One region of the Mesorhizobium sp. M0410 genome, then DNA from elsewhere that is predicted to be linked to it. Evidence: riboswitches for the same ligand, from Rfam matches in the RefSeq annotation. Region 1 holds a riboswitch; each other region holds the start of a gene.
What was found. A riboswitch is a leader RNA that binds a small molecule or an ion and turns the genes downstream of it on or off. The one in region 1 is predicted to bind cobalamin.
Positions count from the first base shown of each region.

Region 2: linked by a shared signal. The riboswitch ahead of NKI63_RS11175 (CbtB domain-containing protein) and the one ahead of metE (5-methyltetrahydropteroyltriglutamate--homocysteine S-methyltransferase) in region 1 are both predicted to bind cobalamin.
Region 3: linked by a shared signal. The riboswitch ahead of NKI63_RS11355 (DUF1636 family protein) and the one ahead of metE (5-methyltetrahydropteroyltriglutamate--homocysteine S-methyltransferase) in region 1 are both predicted to bind cobalamin.

Region 1 is NZ_JAMYRN010000018.1:34,940-39,786, forward strand. Features, by position in the region: gene metE (5-methyltetrahydropteroyltriglutamate--homocysteine S-methyltransferase) at 1-2,025, opposite strand, end outside; cobalamin riboswitch at 2,121-2,321, opposite strand; gene NKI63_RS23390 (MFS transporter) at 2,818-4,446, opposite strand; gene NKI63_RS23395 (transposase) at 4,737-4,847, shown strand, end outside.
Region 2 is NZ_JAMYRN010000006.1:266,204-271,050, reverse strand. Features, by position in the region: gene NKI63_RS11185 (heparan-alpha-glucosaminide N-acetyltransferase) at 1-592, opposite strand, end outside; gene NKI63_RS11180 (MFS transporter) at 839-2,038, shown strand; cobalamin riboswitch at 2,226-2,424, shown strand; gene NKI63_RS11175 (CbtB domain-containing protein) at 2,461-2,640, shown strand; gene NKI63_RS11170 (CbtA family protein) at 2,656-3,438, shown strand; gene cobU (bifunctional adenosylcobinamide kinase/adenosylcobinamide-phosphate guanylyltransferase) at 3,431-3,952, shown strand; gene cobO (cob(I)yrinic acid a,c-diamide adenosyltransferase) at 3,954-4,586, shown strand.
Region 3 is NZ_JAMYRN010000006.1:302,224-307,070, reverse strand. Features, by position in the region: gene cobN (cobaltochelatase subunit CobN) at 1-940, opposite strand, end outside; gene cobW (cobalamin biosynthesis protein CobW) at 959-1,999, opposite strand; gene NKI63_RS11355 (DUF1636 family protein) at 1,996-2,430, opposite strand; cobalamin riboswitch at 2,469-2,672, opposite strand; gene NKI63_RS11350 (winged helix-turn-helix domain-containing protein) at 2,702-3,901, opposite strand; gene NKI63_RS11345 (NADH-quinone oxidoreductase subunit A) at 4,237-4,602, shown strand; gene NKI63_RS11340 (NuoB/complex I 20 kDa subunit family protein) at 4,593-4,847, shown strand, end outside.

The DNA.
Region 1 (4,847 bases):
GTTGAACTCCGAATAGCACATGTGGGTATGGATTTGAGTCGCGTCCTTTACAGCCGTTGAAGCGATCCGGAAGCATTCGACAGCCCAGTCGAGATAGTTTTTCCAGTCAGACTGGCGCAGTGGCAATCCTTCGCGAAACGCGGCCTCATCGATCTGGATCATCCTTGCGCCGGACCATTCGAGATCCGTCACTTCGTCGCGGATGGCAAGCGCGATCTGGCGGCATGCCTCGGAGCGGGGTACGTCGTCGCGAACAAAAGACCAGTTGAGAATGGTCACTGGGCCTGTGAGCATTCCCTTCACAGGGTATTCCGTAAGCGACTGGGCGAATTGCCACCAGGGCAGCGTCATCGGATTGGGCCTCGATACGTCGCCGAAGATGATGGGGGGGCGCACGTAACGCGACCCATAGCTCTGCACCCAGGCATGCTGGGTGAAGGCGAAGCCGGACAGCTGCTCGCCGAAATGCTGTACCATGTCGTTTCGTTCGAACTCACCGTGCACCAGCACGTCCAGCCCGATCTCTTCCTGCCAGCGAATTGCAGCCTCGATCTCCTTCTTCAGGAAGGTCTCATAGTCGACATAGCTCAGCTGGCCCTTCGCATGAGCGGCCCGCGCCCTGCGTACCTGCGGCGTCTGCGGGAAGGACCCGATGGTCGTCGTCGGGAACGGCGGCAGCCCGAGCGTGCCGGCCTGGACTCTGGAGCGCTCGGCAAAAGCGCTCTCTCGTCGCTTCATGCTGTCGTCAATGCTGGCGATCCGTCCCTCAACAAGCGGGTCATGGATCTTCGTGGATGTCACGCGAGTGGCGGCAGCCTCGGCAGACGCTTTCAACGCGCCTGCCACCGCATCCCTGCCTTGAGTCAGGGCCCGGGCCAGCAACACCAACTCGTCGGTCTTCTGGGCCGCGAAGGCGAGCCACGACCTGATGTCCGCGTCGAGTTCGGTCTCCATGCGCAGGTCGATCGGCACGTGCAGCATCGAGCAAGAAGGCGCGATCTCGACGCGGTCCAAGGGCCAGCCGGCGACGATCGGTTTGATGCGGTCGAGAATGGCGGGCAGGTTCGCACGCCAGACGTTGCGGCCATCGATCAAGCCAAGCGAGAGCACCAGATCCTTCGGTGCGAGCCGACCCACGGTTTCCAGTTGCTCGGGAGCGCGCACGAGATCAATATGCAGCCCGGCCAGGGGCAGAGAAACCGCGGTTTCGAGATTGTCTCCCAGCGGCCCGAAATACGTAGCCAGCATGATTTTCAACTCGGGCGCGGCTTTCGACAGCTGGCTATAGGCGAATTCGAACGCAGCTCGTTCGTTCGGGTTCAGATCGAGGACAAGCGCTGGCTCATCGATCTGCACCCAGTCGGCTCCCGACAGCTTCAGCCTCTGCACGAGTTGCTCGTAGACGGGCAGCAGCCGCGGCAGGAGCGCGATGGGATCGAATCCTTCGGCAGGCGATTTCGCCAGCTTGAGGAAGGTGATCGGTCCAAGGATGACTGGGCGTGTGTGAATGCCGAGAGCTTTAGCCTCGAGGAAGAAGTCGACCGGTTTCGTCGACGAGAGGGCGAACGTCTGATCATCGTCGAGTTCCGGCACAATGTAGTGATAATTGGTGTCAAACCACTTGGTCATTTCCATCGCGGTTACATCAGGCCCATGAGCCGCGTGCTGGTGACCAGCGTGTCCACAATCCTCCGTCTGACCCTGGTTGCCGCGCGCCATTGCGAAGTAGATGTCAAGTGGGACCTCGCCGCTATTCCAGCCGTAACGGGATGGAACGGCGCCGACCATGGCTGCGGTGTCGAGCACATGGTCGTAGAGCGAGAAGTCGTTCGACGGGATTTTCGACACGCCGCGATCGTGCTGCTCCTCCCAGCTAGCGGCACGGAGCGCCTTCGCCGTCGTGAGAAGGTCGGCGGCGGAAGATTTTCCGGACCAGTAACTTTCAAGCGCGAATTTCAGTTCTCGCCGACGACCGAAGCGCGGCACGCCGAGCGTTGCTACAGGAATTTGCTGAGAGACAGTCATGCCATACCCCGATGGTTGGGGCGTCGGTGACAAGGAAGGCGCTAGCGGGCCGGCACGAACGCCAGGCTGCAGCGGCCACCGAGACACCCCGCCCGTGGACGTAATTCGCCGTGGCAGGTCTCCTGGCTCGCGGGGTCATAGCCTCTACCCGTCTTCCCAAGGCTATTCGCCTCAGTGACATGAGTGGGGTTGGCTCGCCGCTAACAGTTGCGGGGGCAGCGCCGGCATCGCACCGGCTTCCCTCTTAGCTCCGCTGCGGCAGCGCCGTACGGAGAACCACGACTCGGGAGACAATTACAACAGTTCGCTTCTTTGTCAACGCCGCATAAAGAAATGTTTATGTCGTTATGTTAAATTTCCGTTGGCATGTTCCCATAGGTCGCCTCGAAAGCGAAAACTGTGGGAGCCTTGAGCGGCCGGTAAATCAAAGCAATGACGCACATCGCTCTTCGCCAGGAGGATAGGAGTTCGTCGGCTGCCGGCGGCAAACATACCGGCAAGCGCCGTGGTGCTGCTTCCCGCATCATGCGAACGCCACCTCGGCATCGAACTTCGGCTCCGAGGTTCCGACCGCTTCTTTGGTGATCTGCTCGCGACCACATTCGACTCCATGGCGAGGCTGTTGCCCATGTGGAAGGTGTTGGCCGTGATGCCCTCGGTGGCACGACACAACGATTTCGAGGGGAGCACCGGAGGCCCGGTATAGCGGCGTGTTGCGAAGGGTCGAGGCCAACGTTCTGCTCGTTCGCAGCCACCGGCTCAAGGTAACCCGGCTCAAACCACCGGGCCAGCTCAAGTCCTGTCCAAATGAGGCCTGAGCGGCAAATCGTCGTGCACGCGCACGGTTTGGCGTTCGATCTTGTGATGCGTCTTGGGCGGGCAATCGCCACGGTGCAGCGCTTCCAGGCGCGCAACGATTTCGCCGTCATCCTGGGTCTGCCTGTTGTTGTGGCGAACATACTCGACCCAGGTTGGCACATGATAGCACTCGGTCCATAGTTCTGGCTTTTCCAGGTCACGCAGCAACGCCCATTGTCTGGCGCCATCTCGCAGCCGGGCTTTTCGCCACGATGTCATCACACTGAGAAATTCTGGGACATCTCTCTGATCGATACGATAATCGACCATCACCATGATCGGACCGCTTCGTGGCCGCAGGTCAAGTTGCAGCGTCGGTTCGCTGAACTTGTTGGTCGGATCCAGATTGAGCGTTTCGAAATCCGGCTGACGCAGAACGATCCCCATCAGTCCACCAATCACAAGAACCACGCTGGCGACGAGGAAGGCTCCCGAAACACCTTGGACATCCGCCAGTTCGCCCCAAAGCCAGCTTCCCGCCGCCATGCCGCCGTATGTGGCCGTCTGATAGAGAGACAGGGCGCGTCCAACCACCCACCGCGGCGCCGAAAGCTGCACTGTGACGTTAAACAGCGAGAATGATTGAATCCAGGCCGCACCGGCTGGCATGAGGAGCAGACAGCTCAGCCAAACGTGCTCGCTCCATGCCAGAAAGAAGCAGCTGATCGCCAATATAAAGAACGCACCGCGAATGACCCATTCGTTGGAGAGAACTTCTCGGACCCGCCCGATGAGGAGCGCGCCGCAAATCGCTCCCAAGCCGAAGAAGCCAAGCATCACGCCGTAGGTGACCGCGGTCCCTTTGACCTGTTCGCGAGCAACCAACGGCAGGAGAGCCAAAATGACAACGGCGGTGAGGCCGAAAATGAAACTCCGGCACATCACCTTGAGAAGGTTCGGCGACAAGAGCACGTAACGGAAGCCCGCCGCCATCGCACTGCCGAAAGCCTCCCGCGGCAGCGCTTGTCGTGCCCGTACGGCTTTCCACCGCAACAGCGCAGCGATCAGAGCGAAGTAGCAAAAGACGTTAAAGAGGAACGCGAAGGCCGCACCGGCTGTGGCCACGATTATGCCGCCAATCGCCGGCCCGATGCTGCGCATGAGATTGTAGCTCATGCCGTTGAGCGCAACCGCGCTAGGCAGGTGTTCGCGAGGCAGGATATCCCCCATCGAGGCTTGCCAAGAGGGATCGTGCAATGCCCAACCACAGCCGATCAGGAAGGTGAGACCCAGAAGGATCCAGGGTGTCATTTCCCCCGCATAGGTCAGGAACGCCAGGAAGGCGGATACGCAGACCATCAGCAGTTGCGCAGTCAACATGATCCGGCGACGGTCAAAGTTGTCCGCGAGCGCTCCCGCCGCGAGGGAGAAGATCATGTAGGGGAGGGTGGTCGATGACTGGACGAGCGCCACCATTCCATGGGAGGTGGCGATGCTGGTCATCAGCCAAGCCGCCGCCACACCTTCCACCAGGGTGCCAAGGTTCGAAACGAGTGCAGCCGACCATAGCGAACGGAAGGTCTTGTGCTGAAAAGGAACGAGTGAAGATGTTCTCTTCGCCATTGTGGGAAGCTTCGGGATCGAGCGCGGGGCTGGATTTGGTTCGCCTCACTCAACCATGGCCTCGCCGTACAAGCCAAGCTGCCACAGTGGCGCGCCTGCTAACCCAGAAAACTTGGCGGCCTTACAGGCATGCGCAGGACGCGCGAAGCCGCTCAAATCTCCCCAGATGGGTCAGCCATCGAAGACCGGCATCACTTGCCCGTTGAGCGGCTATACGATAATGCTCCGCGCTAAGCAGGAAGCGCCAAAAATTCGAGCGGCGACTTCATTCTCCTATTCAGGAAGGAACTATGAGGCGGCAGACGCGACCATTCACCGTGGAAGTCAAACAAAAGCGCAATTATCAAAAATCCGCACGTTCCATCTGGGGCAATTTCGACATCGCCGCGGCGATGGCCGAG
Region 2 (4,847 bases), on a different contig from region 1:
CCGCGATGCCGGCAAGTACGGCGCCGAACCAGGGCAGCAGCGGAACGTAGTCATTGGAGCGCGGGTTGGTCGCCGACAGGCCGACCCACCACAAAGCCGGATGATCGAAAAGCTCGGATCGCAAGTAGAAAGGCGCGGCGATAACGAGGGCCGCCACGGCAAGCGTCAGCAGCGCCGGCAGCCGCAGGAACGCCAGGCCGAGCAAGCTGGCGAGCGCGATCTCGTGCAATATGCCGAAGAAGATGAAGCCGTCGGGCGTGGCGATGCGGGTGACCAGCGATATTGCGAGCGCTGCCCCGGCAACCATGGCGAAGCGCTTCCAGAAGCCGGTCCAGCGGATTTTTTTGCCATGGGCGAGATAGAGGCTGATGCCGACCAGGAACAGGAAGCTCGAGGCGATGCAGCGCGCGTAGATTTTCCACCAGCCGAAGGCGGTGAGGCCGGGATCGGTGTAGCCGAAGAATTCGAGGTCCCAGGTGAAATGATAGCTCGCCATGGCAAGCAATGCGATGCCGCGTGCAATGTCGATAGCGGCGATGCGCTTCGACTTCGGTTGATCCTGAACGGCTGCGCTCGGCGTGTCGATGCTCATTGGTCTCGCTGTCTTGGTTCAGCCCCGGCAAGACGACTATCACGGTTGCCACCGTCAAAAGAAGCAGGGCCTTGCGTCGCGTTGGTGACGGTCGGCGTCAGGGCTGCTTTAGGCCAGAGCCGGAAAGCCTTTGGCCGGCTTCGCTTTTTGCCGTGAAGGCGTCGGTTTCCTGTTACCCGGCCAGGAATCGCCGCGGCAGATTTGTGCTCCAACCCTGCTTCGGGCGATTCGGCTTCGGGGAACACAATGGCTACCCATGTGCGCCATCCGATCTGGCTTGCGGCCTTGCGGCCGGCGGATGCCCGCACCTTCGCCTCGCTCTATGCGGTCGAATCCTTCGCGCGCGCCACCGTGTCCAGCGTCATCCCGATCCAGGCCTATGAGATACTGCACAACGAGCAGATTGTTTCGATCCTCTACACGATCGTGGCGATGCTCGGCCTGTCGGCGACGCTGTTCATGCCGATGCTGATCGCCCGCTTTGCCCGGCGCTGGGTCTATACCGCCGGCGCCTGCCTGCTGGCCGCCGGCTCGCTGTTCTTCGTCACCCATACGCTGGCCGGCCAGGTGGTGGGCATGCTCTGCCGCGTCGTCGGCGCCGGCGCGCTGGCGATCACGCTCAACCTCTACATCATGGACCATATCCGCAAGACCGATTTCATGCAGGCCGAGTCGCTGCGCATGGCGTGGTCGATGCTTGCCTGGACCGCCGGGCCGACCCTCGGCATTTACCTCTACACGCGTTTCGGCATCTATGCCGCGCATGGCGCGGTGGCCGTCTTCGCCATGGCTTTGCTGGCGCTGTTCTGGACCTACCGGCTTGGCGATAACCCGTCGATCCGCCCCGGCAAGACGCGGCCGGTCAATCCGCTGGCCAATATCGGCCGCTTCGTCGCGCAGCCAAGGCTGAGGCTGGCCTGGCTGATCGCCTTCGGCCGCTCCTGCTTCTGGACGACGTTCTTCGTCTATGGGCCGCTGTTCATGGTGATCACCGGCGAGGGCAAGCTCGCCGGCGGCCTCTTGGTTTCGGCCGGCAATGCGCTTTTGTTCATGGCCATCTTCTGGGGCAGGGCAGGAAAGCGTTTCGGCGGCCGGCGCACCATGACGTTCGCCTATTTCGCGATGTCGGCAACGCTGCTGGCGGCCGGCGCCGTCGGCGAGGCCGCACCGCTCATCACCGGCGCCTTGCTGCTTTGCGGTGCCTTCTTCACCATCGCGCTGGATGCGCTGGGCTCGACCGCCTTCATGCGCTCGGTGCGCTCGTATGAGCGGGCACAGATGGCGGCGGTCTACCGCACCTATCTCGACTTTTCCGAACTGACGCCGCCGCTGGTCTATTCCGTGGTGCTGGCGTTCTTCCGCCTGGGCGCGGTTTTCGCGACCCTCGGCCTGCTGGCGGCGATCTGCGGCTTCGTCACCTGGCGCTATCTGCCCAAATCGCTTTGATGTTCGAGCGCCGCATGGCGCTCGCGCACCCAATTGTGGAAGCGGTGCAGTGCCGCATCGAACGCAGGCCGTTCTGTTCGACCGCGCAGATCGCGACGTCGCGGCGCCAGTTCTCCGGTTTGGCGAGGCGGCGCATTCGCCACACGATCCGGCGGAATTTGGTTTGCCGGGCGCGGCGATTCTGCCTATAGTCGCTGATGTCGTCGGTTCCGTTTTGGAACCAAGAGGGAATGCGGTGCGGGCGAAATTGTTTGCCCAATGCCGTGGCTGCCCCCGCAACTGTGTGCGGTAGTCCTCTCCATATGCCACTGAAGGTTCGCCTTCGGGAAGGTGGGGAAGGGCGCTGATCCGCGAGCCAGGAGACCTGCCGGCGACAGGAAACTGACTTCTATGCCCTCGGGTGGAGGGCGAAAGGACAAGACATGAATACCGCTTCCGTCTCGCTCGGCACTTCCGTCTCCTCGCAGTCGCGTTTCATGCAGCTGGCGCTTGCTGCATTCCTCGGCATTTTCGTCATGGGCTTTGTCGGCTTCTCGCATATCGATGCGGTCCACAATGCCGCGCACGACTATCGCCACTCGATGGGCTTTCCCTGCCACTGACAAGGGGCTGACATCATGACACTGTTTCGCAACGTCGTGTTCATCGCGGCGATCGCAGGGCTTGTGGCCGGCGTCGTTCTCGCCTGCATGCAGGCCTACGCCACGGTGCCGCTCATCCTGAAAGCGGAAGTCTACGAACAGGCCGGCGGCGGCCATGACCATGCCGCGGCACCTGCGGCACCGGCCGAAAACGCCGCCGGCACGATGGCTATGAGCAGCGCCGCGCCGGCACCGGCTGAAGCAATGGCTCCGGCGGAAGACGAAGGCTGGGCGCCGGCCGACGGCTTCGAGCGCTTTGGCTTCAGCGTCGTTGCCAATATCGTCACCGGCATTGGCTTCGCACTGGTCCTGGTCGCGGTTTCGGAATTCGCCGGCGGCATCGGCAATTGGCGCCAGGGCCTGTTCTGGGGGCTGGCCGGCTTTGCCGTGTTCACGCTGGCGCCCGGCCTCGGCCTGGCGCCGGAACTGCCGGCGATGCCCGTGGCCGACCTTGTCCAACGCCAGATCTGGTGGTGGGCAACAGTGGTGGCGACAGCGGCCGGTCTCGGCCTTATCGCCTTCCGCAGATCGCTGCCGCTGGCGATCCTTGCCGTGGCGTTGATCGTTGCGCCGCATATTGTCGGCGCGCCGCAGCCCGACAGTTTCGAGACGGCGATCCCGGAAGGCCTGCATCATCAGTTCGTGGTGGCGGTGACGCTGACCAATCTGGTGTTCTGGCTGGTGCTCGGTATGGTCGTCGGGCTGGTGCGCGGACGCTTCACCGGCGCGGCAACCAGCCTGCGCGACAGCTTTGCCTGACCGCGCTGCCGGGGCGCTGACCCTGGTCATCGGCGGTGCGCGCTCCGGCAAGAGCGCGCATGCCGAGAGGCTGGTGAGCGCCTGTCCGGCGCCGTGGAGCTATATCGCCACAGCGCAAGCCTATGACGAGGAGATGCGTCAGCGCATCGCGCGGCACCGCTCGCGACGAGGCGATGGCTGGACGACCATCGAGGCGCCGCTCGACCTTGCCGGCGCGATCGAGGCACTGCCCGACGGCCAGCCGGTGCTGATCGACTGCCTCACGCTGTGGCTGACCAACCACATGCTGGCCGGCCATGATGTCGAGGCCGAATGCCGAAGGCTGGCCGATGTGCTGTCGCGGCCGCGCGGCCCGTGGTTCGTGGTGTCCAACGAGGTCGGCCAGGGCATCGTGCCGGACAATGCGCTGGCAAGACGGTTTCGCGATGCCGCCGGCCGGCTGAACCAGGACGTCGCGGCGGTCGCCAGCACCGTGCTTTTGATGGTGGCGGGGCTGCCGCTCAAGGTGAAATGACATGGCTGATACTATCAATCCCAAGACCATTGAACAGGGGGACGAGGAACGCCACCGCGCCAAGATGGCCAAGCGCAAGGCGGTGCAGGACGCCGAGGTTGCAGCCAAGACGGTCGAGAAGGGGCTGTTGATCGTCAACACCGGGCCGGGCAAGGGCAAGACCACGGCCGCCTTCGGTCTGGCGCTCAGGATGCTCGGCTACGGCAAGCGCGTCGGCGTCGTCCAGTTCATCAAGGGCAGATGGCACACCGGCGAGAAGGACGTGTTTTCCAGTTTTGGCGATCGCGTCGTCTGGTACGCGATGGGCGAGGGCTTTACCTGGGAGACGCAGGACCTGAAACGCGACATCGCGGCGGCCGAGGCCGCCTGGGCGAAGGCGCTCGAGCTGATGGCCGAGCCGTCGATCAGCCTGGTGGTGCTCGACGAGTTGAACATCGCGCTGCGTTACGACTATCTCGACCTCGAAAAGGTGGTCGCGGCGCTGAAGTCACGCCGCGAAGGCTTGCATATCGTCGTCACCGGCCGCAACGCCAAGCCGGCACTGGTCGAGGCGGCCGACCTGGTCACCGAGATGGCCGTGACCAAGCACCACTTCTCCGCCGGCGTGAAGGCGCAGCAGGGGATTGAGTTCTGAGGGGTGTTGCTGGTTTGTCAAGGTCAGCGCTGCCCCTCATCGCCTGCCGGCGACTTCTCCCCGTGAAGGACGGGGACAAGGAGCTAGCCGCAACGCTGGCGATCTCCCTCTCCCTGTCTTTTCACGGGGAGCTAAGGCTGAGGGGCAGCGCCGACCTGAACCGATTATTTGAGGCGTTGCCCTATTTTGTTCTTGCTTTGTGCCGGCAGCTATGCTATTAATTTCGCTATGGTGCTAATTGGCTCCAACGACCCGCCGCTT
Region 3 (4,847 bases), on a different contig from region 1:
ACAGGGTTTCGACACCGGGCTCGGCACCCGAGGCGAAAGCCGTCGCAGTGATGATGGCGGCAGGCTTCAGGGTTGCGAGCGCGGTTTCGACAAAGGCGAGCGACGCCGGGTCCTTGAGGCTGGAGACGAACATAGGCACGGGAGCCATGCCGCGGTGGCGCAGGGCTTCGAAAAGCGCGTCGATGGGCGCGACATCGGCCGCGAGCAGCATCGAACGGTAGAAGAGAATTGGCACGACGTCCCCCTCCCCCTCAAGGGGAGGGTGGCCCGCAGGGCCGGGTGGGGTCGTCACGGCAGTGCGGGACGTTTTGTGTAGGCGCGCTTCGGAGAGGACCCCACCCCCGGCCTGCGGCCGGACCCTCCCCTCGAGGGGGAGGGGGACGACCCCCAGCCCCGGCTCGTAAAATCCCGCCTTTGGCACGCTAACAGGTTCGGCTACCGCCGCACCCGATCCAGCGAGACTTGCCAGCCTCTGCACCAGCGCCGTCATATTTGCCGGCCCGCCCTCGCGAAAATAGCCCAGCAGGGCGTCCAACTCCTCGCGCGGCAGCGTCGAGCCTTCGATCAGTCGCAAATCCTCGTCGTGGCTCTCGCCCGGTAGGAGCGCCAGCTTGATACCGCGATTTCGCGCGATAACGGCGAGCTGGTCGCAGCCATAGCGCCACCACTCGTAGCCGCCGAGAATGCGGACCAGAATGACCTTGGCGTGGCGGGCGACGCTCTCGGTCCAGAGGTCGACGGACATCGGATGGCGCAGGTCGCGCAAGGCGGCGAGCCGCATCGAGGGCAGGCGGTCCGCATCCGCCTTCCACGCCGCCGCCAGCCCGGCCAGGTCGCTGTCGGTGAAGGACAGGGCCACGACATCCGCAGGCGTTTGCCTGAGATCGACAGGCTCGGCGAGATCGTCGAGCGAGGCGGATGTGGTGGTGAGGATGTGCATCGCGGCTCGTACCTGGGGTCAGCCGGCGAGGATACGCTCTATCGCCGGGCGGTTCAGCCCTTTCAGGCCGATGACGACAAGGCGCGAGCGGCGATCGTCTTCAGCCGTCCAGGCGCGGTCGTAATAATGGTTGACGCGCGGGCCGACGGCCTGCAGCAGGAGCCGCATCGGCTTGCCGCCAACCTCGACGAAGCCCTTGACGCGCAACACGTTTTCCTCCGCCGCCGCCGTGGCGACGCGTTGTGCGAGCTCGTCCGGGTTGGACACGGACGCGATGTCGATGACGAACGAGTCAAAATCGTCATGTTCGTGGTCGAGCTCGTCGTCGTGATGGGTCTTGCGGTTCTCGATGTCGTCCTCGACGGCGAGGCCGAGGCCGAGCAGCACCGACGGATCGACCTTGCCTTGCGAAGTCGGCACGATCTTCACCGCCCGCGCAACATGCTTGCCGATGACGGCATTGGCACGGGCCGAGCCGGCTGCGTCCATCAGGTCGCTCTTCGACAGGATGATCAGGTCGGCGCAAGCGAGCTGGTCCTCGAATACTTCCTCGACCGGATCGTCGTGTTCGAGCGTCTCGTCCTGCGTGCGCTGCGCCTGCAGGGCGTCCATGTCGTTGGCGACGCGGCCATCAGCCAGCGCCGGTCCGTCGACGACGGCGATAACGCCATCGACGGTCACCCGGCTCTTGACCGACGGCCACTGGAAGGCCTGGACCAGCGGCTTGGGCAGGGCCAGCCCGGACGTCTCGATCAGGATATGGTCGACCCTCGGCATCAGCGACAGGATCTGGTCGAGCGCCGGGACGAAATCGTCGGCGACGGTGCAGCAGATGCAGCCATTGGCCAGCTCGACAATGTTTTCCTCGGGGCAGGTGTCGATGCCGCAGCCCTTCAGGATCTCGCCGTCGATGCCGATGTCGCCGAACTCGTTGACGATGATGGCCAGCCGCTTGCCTTTGGCGTTTTCGAGCAAATGGCGGATCAATGTCGTCTTGCCGGCGCCGAGAAAGCCGGTAACGACGGTGCAGGGGACGCGCGAAAGGGAGGCAGCGGTCATATCAAGTCCTTCAAAAGGTCGAGGGGAGGGATGCGGGCAACCAGACCGCGCTTCAGACAATCGGGACGGCCGCGCCACGGAATGAGCCCATCCGTCGAGGTGGCGAACAGCTTTGCGCCGGTCACGAGATCGGCGCCGCTGGTCGCGGTCAGGTCGCCGAAGACGTAACTCCAGCAGCCGCCGCGCAGCATGGCGGCGCTGAGCCGGCGCTTGCAATTGCCGAGGCATTCGACGGTGCGGATTTTGATGTTTTCGCCGGAAGCGGCGCGGCGCGTGTCCTCGGCGAGCAGTTCGCCGGCGCGGGGATGAGCGTCCGAACCGGTCTCGTCACGGCAGGAAGAGCAGACGATGACGGTAACGCCGGCCAGGGAATCGTCAGGGCCGGACAATAAATCCGCTGTCTCAGCCGAAAAACTGCTGTCGCGTTCCAAATCAGGCTCCTTGCCCGGAAAACCCGCCAGGCGATCGGATTCTTATGTCCTAGACGGCAGGTCTCCTGGCTCGCGGGTCATCGCCTTGGTGCCGCCTTCCCGGGAATATCCCAGTGGTTTTCGGCCTTGGCTCGTCGCTTACAGTTGCGGGGACAGCCGCGGATTTGAAATCGAGATTTCGCACCGCATTCCCTCTTGGCCCCTGCCGTTGCGGGCAGGGGACCGTCTGGAACGGATTTAGGCTTGTGGAGGCAGTCGTGTCAACGCACGTCTATGACGCGGCGATATCTGCGAGCGGCCGGCCAAGGTCGCCGGCAGCCGTCACCTCGATGCGCTCAAGCCCGAGCCAGCCCTGCATCTGCTTCAATTCCTCGAAGAGTTCGGCAGCGGTTTGTGGCGGGGCGCCGGGCTCCGCATAGGCGGCATGGACGCGCAATACGCCGGCCGGACGGTCGGCCCTGAGGTCGACGCGCCCGACGATGCTGTCGCCGAGCAGGAACGGCAGCACATAATAGCCATACCGGCGCTTTTCGGCCGGCGTGTAGATCTCGATGCGGTAGTGGAAGTCGAACAATCGCTCGGTGCGCGACCGCTCGAAGACCACGGGATCGAACGGCGCAAGCAAGGCGCGCGCCTCGATCCTGCGCGGCAAACGGACGTTCTTGTGGAGATAGGCTGTTTTGCTCCAGCCGTCGACGCTCACCGGCAACAGCTCGCCAGCCTCGACCAGCTCCTCGATGCGGCCCTTAATATCGGCGGGCGAGAGGCGGAAATAGTCGCGCAGGTCGCCTGCCGTGGCGACGCCATGGGCGCGGGCGGAGATGCGCAGCAATTCGCGGTGGGCGTCCTCGGGGCAGGGAACCGGTAGAGCGAGTATCGCGGGCGGCAGTACGCGCTCCGGCAGATCGTAGAACCGTTCGAAGCCGCGGCGATGCGCGGTGGTGATGCGGCCGGCCCAGAACAGCCATTCGAAGGCGTGCTTGGCATGGCTCCAGCCCCACCAGCCGCCCGAACCCTTCTGGCCTTCGAAAGCCGACGCCGCGATCGGGCCTCGTTCGGCGACCTCGCGATAGATGTCTTCGATATAGGCGGCGTGCTCGCGGCCCCATTTGGCCAGTCCGCTGTACATTTCCTCGCCGCGCTCGGCCCGCTGCATGCGCCAGCGCATCAGCGGATAGGTCTCGACCGGCAGGAAGGAGGCTTCGTGCGCCCAATATTCAAAGACCATGCGCTTGCGCGTTATGGCGGCGTCGTCGAGCAGCGCCAGCTTGTAGGGGCCAAGCCGCGAATAGAGCGGCATGTAGTGGGCGCGCACCACGGCGCTGACGGAATCGATCTGCAGCAGGCCGGTACGGGCAAGCACGCGGGCCAGATGCCGGCGGTCGGGCGTACCGGCGGGGCGGGGGTCATTGAATCCCTGTGCCGCCAGCGCGATGCGGCGGGCCATGCGAAGTGAGATTTTTTCCTTCATCAAGGCGGTATCCTGATGATGCCGGACAGAGCAGAGAATCTGTGATTCCGCGCCATGCTAGCAGGGTTTTGGCGTCATCCATGTCAGGAGAGAAAAGTGGAGTGAAAAGTGAAAGAAATCAAACAGGAGCGGATCTGACCAGTTTTCCCGGATATGCCGCCCAGTACCGCGATTTGAACAAGGTTTGACTTGCTTCGCCGAAAGCGCTGCGCTAACCCTCGCCGCGTTGCAGCATAGAGCCCCCTTAAAACGGTTCAGTGGTTAAACTGTCACGCTTCCGCAAGTGGGTCCGGTGCTGTAATCAGAGTGGATTGGCCGCCAACGGAAACTGCAGCATGAACGCACTTTTAGGTTCGTACCTGCCCATCGTCCTGTTCATCGGCGTGGCGCTGGTGGTCGGGCTGGCGCTGCTTGCCGCACCCTTCCTGGTGGCCTACCGCAACCCCGATCCGGAAAAGCTTTCGGCCTATGAATGCGGCTTCAACTCGTTCGACGATGCGCGCATGAAGTTCGACATCCGCTTCTACCTGGTGTCGATCCTGTTCATCATCTTCGATCTGGAAGTGGCCTTCCTGTTTCCTTGGGCGGTGTCGTTCAGCCAGATCGGCATGCTCGGCTTCTGGTCGATGATGGTGTTTTTGGCGGTGCTGACCATCGGCTTTGCCTATGAATGGAAAAAAGGAGCGCTGGAATGGGATTGAACGACAGTTCCGGCACGCTCGTCGCGCCGAAGCCCAAGGGCCTCATCGACCCCAACACCGGCAGGCCGGTGGGGGAGGATGATCCGTTCTTCCTGGAGATCAACAACGAGCTCGCCGACAAGGGCTTTCTCGTCACCTCGACCGAGGCGCTGATCACCTGGGCGCGCAGCGGCTCGCTGATGTTCATGACCTTCGGTCTCGCCTGCTGCGCGGTCGAGATGATCCATACCTCGATGCCGCGCTAT